2 regions of the Streptococcus sp. Marseille-Q5855 genome follow, and region 1 is predicted to be linked to the other one. Evidence: riboswitches for the same ligand, from Rfam matches in the RefSeq annotation. Region 1 holds a riboswitch; the other holds the start of a gene.
What was found. Region 1 has a riboswitch for thiamine pyrophosphate ahead of thiD (bifunctional hydroxymethylpyrimidine kinase/phosphomethylpyrimidine kinase). Riboswitches for the same ligand answer to the same signal wherever they lie in the genome.
Positions count from the first base shown of each region.

Region 2: linked by a shared signal. The riboswitch ahead of OC529_RS09065 (MTH1187 family thiamine-binding protein) and the one ahead of thiD (bifunctional hydroxymethylpyrimidine kinase/phosphomethylpyrimidine kinase) in region 1 are both predicted to bind thiamine pyrophosphate.

Region 1 is NZ_CAMPPR010000004.1:192,970-198,380, forward strand. It holds gene OC529_RS06160 (heavy metal translocating P-type ATPase) at 1-1,097, opposite strand, end outside; gene OC529_RS06165 (cupredoxin domain-containing protein) at 1,107-1,478, opposite strand; gene OC529_RS06170 (CopY/TcrY family copper transport repressor) at 1,489-1,884, opposite strand; TPP riboswitch at 2,068-2,165, shown strand; gene thiD (bifunctional hydroxymethylpyrimidine kinase/phosphomethylpyrimidine kinase) at 2,249-3,040, shown strand; gene OC529_RS06180 (hypothetical protein) at 3,116-3,238, opposite strand; gene thiE (thiamine phosphate synthase) at 3,249-3,881, opposite strand; gene OC529_RS06190 (hydroxyethylthiazole kinase) at 3,874-4,677, opposite strand; gene thiW (energy coupling factor transporter S component ThiW) at 4,677-5,201, opposite strand; gene tenA (thiaminase II) at 5,206-5,411, opposite strand, start outside.
Region 2 is NZ_CAMPPR010000006.1:545,666-551,076, reverse strand. It holds gene dnaB (replicative DNA helicase) at 1-806, shown strand, start outside; gene OC529_RS09075 (Veg family protein) at 808-1,074, shown strand; gene cbpD (choline binding-anchored murein hydrolase CbpD) at 1,268-2,614, shown strand; TPP riboswitch at 2,697-2,799, shown strand; gene OC529_RS09065 (MTH1187 family thiamine-binding protein) at 2,868-3,158, shown strand; gene OC529_RS09060 (ABC transporter permease) at 3,121-3,879, shown strand; gene OC529_RS09055 (ABC transporter substrate-binding protein) at 3,918-4,925, shown strand; gene OC529_RS09050 (ABC transporter ATP-binding protein) at 4,925-5,411, shown strand, end outside.

The DNA.
Region 1 (5,411 bases):
CAAAAGGTCACAATCCCTAAAATGACAACTGCTGGGACAAAAATGCCTGAAATCTTATCCGTCAAGTCCTGAATCGGCGCACGACTGGTCTGAGCTTTCTTCACAAAATCGACAATCTGAGCCAAAACTGTCTCTGAACCAACTTTTTCTGCCCTAAAAACAAGCGTTCCACTATTATTGATGGTTGAACCAATCACAATATCTCCAACTGTCTTGTCCACAGGCAGACTCTCACCTGTCACCATAGACTCATCAATACTAGAGATACCTTCTACTACGACACCATCAACAGCAATCTTTTCACCGGGACGCACTCGAATCAGGTCTCCTACCTTGACTTGGTCCAAAGGAACTTGGACATAGCTATCCTCACGCAAGACTTCTGCTGTTTTAGCCTGCAAGTCCAGCAATTTCTCCACAGCTTGGGAAGTATTTTTCCGCATTTTCTCCTCAAAAACGGCTCCCATAAGAACGAAGAAGAAGATAAATGCAGCACTTTCAAAGTAAACGGGGAGACCAGCGAAGAGGGCAACTAAGCTATAGAAATAGGCCACTAGGGTTCCCAGAGCAACCAAGGTATCCATGTTGGCATTGTGCTTTTTAAAACTAGCCCAAGCACTCTGGATATAAGGACCACCTGCTACTAGCATAATCGGTGTTGTGGCTAAAAAGGTTCCCCAACGCATGACTTGGTGACTAATTCCTCCTGTCGACATCCCAATCATGAGAATCACAAGAGGCACAGTAAAGATACTAGTAATCCAAAAACGCTGTAAAAGTGATAGAGATTTTCGAGTCTTCTCAACAACTGTATAACTCCCCTTTTGCATCTTCATACCACAAGAAAATTCATGTTGGCCTAATTCTTGAGGTGTAAAACGAATGACTTTCTCCTCATCTACGCCGATTGGTTCTAAGATGCCTTCTTCTTCAAACAGAATTTCCTTATAACAGTTTGAAGGTGTCACACGGTGAAAGGTGATCTCAGCAGGAACTCCTTTTTGCAGTTGAATGTGGGCTGGATGATAGCCTTTGTCTGCCGTGATACGGATTTTTTGAACACCATTTTCAAGACTTGCTTTTACAATTTCAGTCATATCATTCTCCTATTCTACAATCATCTTACCGTGCATCATATTCATGCCACAAGAGAAACCATACTCTCCAGCCTGCTCAGGCGTGATTTCCACTACATACTCTTCACCCATTGGCAGGTCCGCATGTACACCAAAGTCTGGAAAAACAATTTGGTCCAGACAGGGTGACGGGTCCTTACGGTCAAAGACAATGCGGGCTGGCACTGATTTCTTGAGGATAATCAACTCAGGAGTGTAGCCTCCCATGACTTCCACTCGAATCTCTTGGTAGCCCTTTTTTTGCTGGGCCTTTTGTCCAGATTTTTCAGGCTTTTTGAAAAACCAAAACAAGATAAACGCGATAAGGGCAATACAAATAATGGTTACAATACTATTTAACATGACGTCTCCTTTACATACAATTACATTTTACTTCTGTTACAGCACTTGATTTCTTCTTAGAAATCACAGCTTCCAAGTCTTCTAAGTCAGCCAAAGTAAAATCACATTCAGCAATCAAATCAGCCAACAAGTTCTTAATCCTACGGGAACAAACCTTGTCCTTGATGTCTTGGACAAGTAAATCCCGACTTTGGTCCAAAGTTAAAAGGGCTGAATAAACAAAAGACTTGCCTTCTTTTTTCCGAGTCAAACACTCTTTCTCAACCAAACGAGCCAAAAGAGTTTGAATGGTTGACTTGGACCAGTCGAACCGCTCCGCCAGAACCCTGATTAAATCCGTACTGGTCTGCTCTCCTTGCATCCAAATAATCTTCATGACCTGCCATTCTGCATCTGAAATCTGCATAATCACACCTCCTAAATCTACGTTTGTCGATTACAGTTATTAGTATACTATCAAAATCTACATTCGTCAATCATAAAATCAATCTTTTTGTCGAAAAATAGGATTTTAATCATTTGAAAAGCGATTTGCAGTCAAATATTACTATATAAACAATAAAAATATGCTATACTAAAGAAAAAAGAAAACAACCACTAGGGGTGCGTAAAGCTGAGATTAACAACTGTTAGACCCTTTGACTCAATCTAGGTAATGCTAGCTGATGGAAGTGGAAATGATAATGGGGACTAGCAGTCTTCTATTGCCTTCCTGAAACAGATTAGCTTGTTCTTAAGAATACAAACTTCAGTTGGTTGGGAGGTTTTAGATGACTTATTTACCCGTTGCTTTGACCATTGCAGGAACTGACCCAAGTGGCGGTGCTGGCATTATGGCTGATTTAAAGTCATTCCAAGCGAGAGATGTCTATGGAATGGCCGTTGTGACCAGTCTTGTCGCTCAAAATACCAGAGGCGTTCAATTAATCGAGCACGTTTCTCCTCAAATGTTGAAAGCCCAATTGGACAGTGTCTTTTCGGATATTCCACCTCAGGCTGTAAAAACTGGAATGTTGGCAACTACCGAAATTATGGAAATCATCCAGCCCTATCTTAAAAAGCTGGATTGTCCCTATGTTTTAGATCCAGTTATGGTAGCGACTAGTGGAGATGCCTTGATCGACTCAAGTGCTAGAGACTATCTCAAAACAAACTTACTACCTCTAGCAACGATTATTACGCCAAATCTTCCTGAGGCAGAAGAGATTGTTGGTTTTTCAATCCATGACCCCGAAGACATGCAGCGTGCCGGTCACCTGATTTTAAAAGAGTTTGGTCCTCAGTCTGTTGTTATCAAAGGCGGCCATCTCGAAGGTGGTGCCAAGGATTTCCTCTTTACCAAGGATGAGCAATTTGTCTGGGAAAGTCCACGAATTCAAACCTGTCACACCCATGGTACTGGATGTACCTTTGCTGCAGTCATTACGGCTGAACTAGCCAAGGGAAAAAGCCTTTATCAGGCAGTTGATAAGGCCAAGGCCTTTATCACAAAAGCTATTCAAGACGCTCCTCAACTTGGTCATGGTTCTGGCCCAGTCAACCATACAACTTTTAAAGATTAAGAAAAAAACTCTCTAGTTCCCACTTTAAGGGAATTAGAGAGTTTTTATACTCTTCGAAAATCTCTTCAAACTACGTCAGTTTCCATCTGCAACCTCAAAACACTGTTTTGAACGGACTTCGTCAGTCTTATCTAAAACCTCAAGGCAGGGCTTTGAGCAACCTGCGACTAGCTTCCTAGTTTGCTCTTTGATTTTCATTGAGTATTAGTTAGGAAATAATGTCATGCAACTTTGTTAAAAAGACTTGCGTTTTTGCCTCTATATCTTCTGCCTGCATCAAATCACGCACTACAGCTACTCCAGCTATGCCCGTGCCCATAAGTTGGTCAATGTTCTCTGAAGTCAAGCCTCCGATAGCAACTACTGGAATGTCAACCGTTTGGCAAATTGTTTTCAAGGTCGATATCAGAGTAATGGGCGCATTTTCCTTGGTGGTGGTTGGGAAAATGGCTCCTGTCCCCAAGTAATCTGCACCTGATGTTTCTGCTTCCAGAGCTCTTTTTATTGTTTTAGCAGTTACACCGAGGATTTTTTCAGGTCCCAAGACTTGTCGGGCAACCGAAACTGGTAGTTCATCGTCTCCGATATGCAGACCAGCAGCATCAACCGCAAGACAAACATCCAACCGATCATCGATGATCAAGGGTACCTGATAATCATCTGTTATTTCCTTGACTTGTTTTGCCAGTTGATAATATTGATTGGTTGTGAGATTTTTTTCTCGTAATTGGACTATGGTAACCCCTGAACGGCAGGCCGTCTCAACCTTTTCAATAAAGCTTTCCACGGAATCTTGATAGCGATTGGTTACCAGATATAGTCTAAGTGCTTCTCTATTCATAAACATCTCCTTTGATGGCATCTAACCAGTTTTTATCTCTTCTTAGAAGCGAAAGCTGATTGAGTACTCGGTAACGAAATTCTTCCAATCCCATTCCTTGAACAACTATTCTCTCAGCAGCGATATTGAGATAAGAGACTGCTAAGCAAGAAGCTTCAAAGGCAGTCTTTTCTTGGCTGAGAAAAACAGCTGTTAAAGCTCCAACCAAGTCTCCTGTCCCTGTTATCCAGTCTAATTCTGCACAGCCATTTCCCAGTACAGCGACCTGATTCTTCGAAACGATGAGGTCCTTGGGGCCAGTAACTAAGAAAGACATACCAGGATAGGTCTGACACCAGTCTTTCAAGACTTGAAGTAAATCCTCAGTTTCTTGGTCTTTAGCACTCGCATCGACACCAACGCCGTGGTGCTTTAAGCCAACAAGACTTCGAATTTCTGACATGTTTCCTTTAAGGACCGTGGGTCTATAGTCTAAAAGGTCTTTAACTAAGCTCTTACGAATGGATGAAGCCGTTACGCCAACCGCATCTACTACCATTGGGAGAGAAACTTGAGTTGCATAAGAAGCTGCCATACGGATTGCTTTTTCCTTCTCAGCTGACAAATGCCCCAAATTGATGAAGAATGCCTGGCTTTGCTTAGTAAAATCAAGAACCTCACGGGGGTCATCTGCCATGACAGGTTTGCATCCCAGAGCCAAAATCCCATTTGCTAGCATCTCACAAGAAATCTCATTGGTAATACAGTGAATGAGGGAACTAGAGCCTATAGGAAAAGGATTTGTCAATTCCTGCATCAGTCTATCCTTTCATCAAAAAAATATCCCTGCACTTTTTTAAAGAATTCCTGCTTGATTAAAAATCGAAAGGCAATAAAGGAAATCGCTGTACCAATCAAGGTTGCTCCGAAAAATCGAGGAGTGTAGATAAACCAGCTAAGCTTAGCAGCTGATCCTGTAAAGAGTACCATAACAGGATAGGAAACAATAGAACCAATAATACCTGTTCCCAAAATTTCTCCCAAGGCAGAAAAATAAAATTTTCGACCATACTTATAAAAGAGACCTGCTAGAAGGGCTCCAAAAGTCGCTCCTGTGAGAGCTAAAGGCGGAATCCCTTGAGTCGTCATACGGATAAAGGCTGTCACTGTAGCCATAACCAAAGCATAAACAGGTCCCATCATGATTCCCGCTAGAATATTGACTACACTGGACATCGGTGCCATTCCCTCAATCCGAAAGATAGGCGTAAGGACTACATCAAGGGCAATCATCATAGATAAAATGGTTAATTTGTGAACTTGTAATTGGTGCTTTCTCATGCTTCTATTCTTCTCCTTTTTCTAAAGACTGTAAATCGCTCTTCCATGTCTGGTGTTGGTAGGCCATTTCCCAAAACTTGGCTTCCATATGAACACTGATGTGGAAGGCATCTAGCATTTTTTTCTTGTCTGTCTCGTCACTTTCTCGATAGAGTTGATTGACCAAAGCTTCTTCCTCTCTGATCTGTTGCTCTAACTCATCCGTAGTAT
Region 2 (5,411 bases), on a different contig from region 1:
TTACAGGTATTGCGACAGGCTATCGTGACTTAGATCATATGACGACTGGACTTCATGAGGAGGAGTTGATTATCCTAGCAGCCCGTCCAGCGGTTGGTAAGACAGCCTTTGCCTTGAATATTGCTCAGAACATTGGGACTAAGTTAGACAAAACGGTTGCTATTTTTTCACTGGAAATGGGTGCGGAAAGTCTAGTGGATCGTATGTTGGCGGCAGAAGGTTTGGTGGAATCGCATTCTATCCGTACGGGTCAATTGACTGATGAGGAGTGGCAAAAGTATACCATTGCTCAAGGTAATTTAGCCAACGCCAGTATCTATATCGATGATACGCCAGGGATTCGAATTACAGAGATTCGTTCTCGCTCTCGTAAACTGGCTCAAGAAACGGGCAATCTAGGTTTGATTTTGATAGATTACTTGCAGCTTATCACGGGAACTGGGCGAGAAAACCGCCAACAAGAAGTTTCAGAAATTTCACGTCAGTTGAAAATCCTAGCCAAGGAATTGAAGGTTCCAGTAATCGCTCTGAGTCAGTTGTCTCGTGGTGTAGAACAACGTCAGGATAAAAGACCAGTCTTGTCTGATATTCGTGAATCTGGGTCTATTGAGCAGGATGCTGATATCGTAGCCTTTCTCTATCGTGACGATTACTATGAGCGTGGTGGTGAAGAAGAGGACGGTATCCCAAATAATAAGGTGGAAGTTATTATCGAGAAAAACCGTAGTGGAGCTCGTGGAACAGTGGAATTGATTTTCCAAAAAGAATACAATAAATTTTCAAGTATCTCAAAAAGGGAGGCATAAAATGACAGATGCATTTACAGATGTAGCTAAGATGAAAAAAATCAAAGAGGAAATCAAGGCACATGAGGGTCATGTAATTGAAATGACTTTGGAAAATGGACGTAAGCGCCAAAAAAATAGATTGGGTAAGCTAATTGAAGTTTATCCATCCCTATTTATTGTGGAATTTGGGAACGTTGAAGGAGATAAACAAGCTAATGTTTATGTTGAATCCTTTACTTATTCAGATATTCTTACAGAAAAGAATTTGATTCATTATCTTGACTAAAGTGAGAAATTTTCTCACTTTTTCTTTTTTCTCCGAATAGTTTAAGTGAAGGCAATCTTCGATTTATACTCTTCGAAAATCAAATTCAAACCACGTCAGCTTCGCCTTGCCGTACTCAAGTACAGCCTGCGCCTAGCTTCCTAGTTTGCTCTTTGATTTTCATTGAGTACTATATTATTTTCAAGGAGGAAGAATGAAAATTTTACCGTTTATAGTAAGAGGGACAAGTTATTACTTGAAGATGTCAGTTAAAAAGCTTGTTCCTTTTTTAGTAGTAGGATTGATGTTAGCAGCGAGTGATAGTGTCTATGCCTATTCTGGAGGAAATGGATCGATTGCGCGAGGGGATGATTATCCTGTTTATTATAAAAATGGGAGCCAGGAGATTGATCAGTGGCGCATGTATTCTCGTCAGTGTACTTCTTTTGCAGCCTTTCGTTTGAGTAATGTCAATGGTTTTGAGATTCCAAGGGCTTATGGAAATGCGAATGAATGGGGGCATCGTGCTCGTCGTGAAGGCTATCGTGTAGATAATACACCGACGATTGGCTCCATTGCTTGGTCTACTGCAGGAACTTATGGGCATGTTGCCTGGGTGTCAAATGTAATGGGAGATCAGATTGAGATCGAGGAATATAACTATGGTTATACAGAAGCCTATAATAAACGAAGTATAAAAGCAAATACGATGACAGGATTTATTCATTTTAAAGATTTGGCTGGTGGCAGTGTTGGGAATAGTCAAACCTCAGTTTCAACAGGAGGAACACATTATTTCAAGTCTAAGTCTGCTATCAAAAATCAGCCACTAGCTAGCGCAACTGCGATTGATTACTATTATCCTGGGGAGAATGTTCATTATGATCAAATTCTCGAAAAAGACGGCTACAAGTGGTTGAGTTATACAGCTTATAACGGAAGCTATCGTTATGTTCAATTGGAGGCTGTGAATAAAAATCCTCTAGGTAATTCTAGTCTTTCTTCAACAGGAGGAACACATTATTTCAAGTCTAAGTCTGCTATCAAAACTGAACCCCTAGCTAGCGCAACTGCGATTGATTACTATTATCCTGGGGAGAAGGTTCATTATGATCAAATTCTCGAAAAAGACGGCTACAAGTGGTTGAGTTATACGGCTTATAACGGAAGTCGTCGCTATATCCAGCTAGAGGGAGTAACCTCTTCACAGAATTATCAGAATCAATCAGGAAATAGCTCTAATTATAGCTCAAATAATGGATTGACTGTTGGTTGGAAGAAAATAAATGGTAGTTGGTATCATTTCAAATCAAATGGGTCTAAATCAACGGCATGGTTGAAAGATGGTTCTAGCTGGTATTATTTGAAATCATCTGGTGAAATGCAGACAGGATGGTTAAAGGAAAATGGCTCGTGGTATTATCTGGATAGTTCAGGGGCAATGAAAACAGGCTGGTATCAAGTTTCTGGTAAGTGGTATTATTCTTACTCTTCGGGTGCCTTAGCTGTCAATACGACGGTGGATGGCTACAGAGTAAACAGTGATGGAGAACGAGTATAGAAAATTGGAGTAGGAAATTTTTCCTGCTCTTTTCTGTAAGCAGTTTCCTTGACATTTTTCTTATTTTGCGCTATCATATATCTATATAATATATGGGAGTCTGTGTACAGTCTGAGAGGAAGTGTTAAACTTCGACCGCACCTGATCTGGGTAATGCCAGCGTAGGGAACGATACTTAGTCTATTCTGCACCTTTTCCATATATGGTAAAGGTTTTTCTTTTTGTCAAAGGAAAATGAGAAGAGGAGGTTTTTATGAAAGCAAGCATTGCCTTGCAAGTTTTACCCCTAGCACAGGGGATTGATCGGATTGCTGTTATCGATCAGGTCATTGCTTATCTGCAAGCTCAAGAAGTGACCATGGTGGTGACACCATTTGAAACGGTCTTGGAAGGGGAGTTTGATGAGCTTATGCGTATTCTCAAAGAAGCGCTGGAAGTGGCAGGGCAGGAGGCAGATAATGTCTTTGCCAATGTCAAAATAAATGTAGGAGAGATTTTAAGTATTGATGAGAAACTTGAAAAGTATACTGAGACGACACATTAGTCTATTGGGCTTTCTGGGAGTCTTGTCAATCTGGCAGTTAGCAGGTTTTCTTAAACTTCTCCCCAAGTTTATCCTGCCGACACCTCTTGAAATTCTCCAGTCCTTTGTTCGTGCCAGAGAATTTCTCTGGCACCATAGCTGGGCCACCTTGAGAGTGGCTTTATTGGGACTGATTTTGGGAGTCTTGATTGCCTGTCTCATGGCTATACTTATGGATAGTTTGACTTGGCTCAATGACCTGATTTACCCTATGATGGTGGTCGTTCAGACCATTCCAACCATTGCTATAGCTCCTATCTTGGTCTTGTGGCTCGGTTATGGGATTTTGCCCAAGATTGTCTTGATTATCTTGACGACAACCTTTCCAATTATCGTCAGCATTTTGGACGGTTTTAGGCATTGTGACAAGGATATGCTGACCTTGTTTAGTCTGATGCGGGCCAAGTCTTGGCAAATCCTGTGGCATTTTAAAATTCCAGTCAGCCTGCCTTACTTTTATGCTGGTCTGAGGGTCAGTGTCTCCTACGCCTTTATCACAACAGTAGTATCTGAGTGGTTGGGAGGCTTTGAAGGACTAGGTGTCTACATGATTCAGTCCAAGAAACTGTTTCAGTATGATACCATGTTTGCTATTATTATTCTGGTATCGATTATCAGTCTTCTGGGTATGAAGTTGGTCGATATTAGTGAAAAATATGTTATTAAATGGAAACGTTCGTAGAATAAGAATGTTTCTGAAAAAGAAAAGAGGAAATTGAAATGAAGAAAACATGGAAAGTGTTTTTAACTGTTTTAACAGCTCTTGTAGCTGTTGTGCTTGTAGCTTGTGGTCAAGGAACTGCTTCTAAGGACAATAAAGAAGCAGAACTCAAGAAGATCGACTTTATCCTAGACTGGACACCAAATACCAACCACACAGGGCTTTATGTGGCCAAGGAAAAAGGTTATTTCAAGGAAGCTGGAGTGGATGTTGATTTGAAATTGCCACCAGAAGAAAGTTCTTCTGACTTAGTCATTAACGGTAAGGCACCATTTGCAGTGTATTTCCAAGACTATATGGCTAAAAAATTGGAAAAAGGAGCAGGAATTACTGCCGTTGCAGCTATTGTTGAGCACAATACATCAGGAATCATCTCTCGTAAGTCTGACAATATCAATAGTCCTAAAGACTTGGTTGGGAAGAAATACGGAACTTGGAATGACCCAACTGAACTTGCTATGTTGAAAACATTGGTAGAGTCACAAGGTGGGGACTTTGATAAAGTCGAAAAAGTACCAAACAACGATTCAAACTCTATCACACCGATTGCCAATGGAGTATTTGACACTGCTTGGATCTACTATGGATGGGATGGTATCCTTGCTAAATCTCAAGGTGTAGATGCTAATTTCATGTACTTGAAAGACTACGTTAAAGAATTTGACTACTACTCACCAGTCATCATCGCCAACAACGACTATTTGAAAGACAACAAGGAAGAAGCTCGCAAAGTTATCCAAGCTATCAAAAAAGGCTACCAATACGCTATGGAACATCCAGAAGAAGCTGCGGATATCCTCATTAAGAATGCACCTGAACTCAAGGAAAAACGTGACTTTGTCATCGAATCTCAAAAATACTTGTCAAAAGAATACGCAAGCGACAAGGAAAAATGGGGTCAATTTGATGCAGCTCGCTGGAATGCCTTCTACAAATGGGATAAAGAAAATGGTATCCTTAAAGAAGACTTGACAGATAAAGGCTTCACTAACGAATTTGTGAAATAATGACAGAAATTAGACTAGAACACGTCAGTTATGCCTATGGTCAGGAGAGGATTTTAGAGGACATCAATCTGAAAGTGACTTCAGGTGAAGTGGTTTCCATCCTAGGTCCAAGTGGTGTAGGAAAGACCACCCTCTTTAATCTGATCGCAGGGATTTTAGAAGTTCAGTCAGGGAGAATTGTCCTTGATGGTGAAGAAAATCCCAAGGGGCGCGTGAGTTATATGTTGCAAAAGGACTTGCTCTTGGAGCACAAGACGGTGCTTGGTAATATCATTCTGCCCCTCTTGATTCAAAAGGTGGATAAGGCGGAAGCTATTGCTCGCGCGGATGAAATTCTTGCGACCTTTCAGTTGACAGCTGTAAGAGATAAATACCCTCATGAACTCAGTGGTGGGATGCGCCAGCGTGTAGCCTTACTTCGTACCTATCTTTTCGGGCACAAGCTCTTTCTCTTAGATGAAGCCTTTAGTGCCTTGGATGAGATGA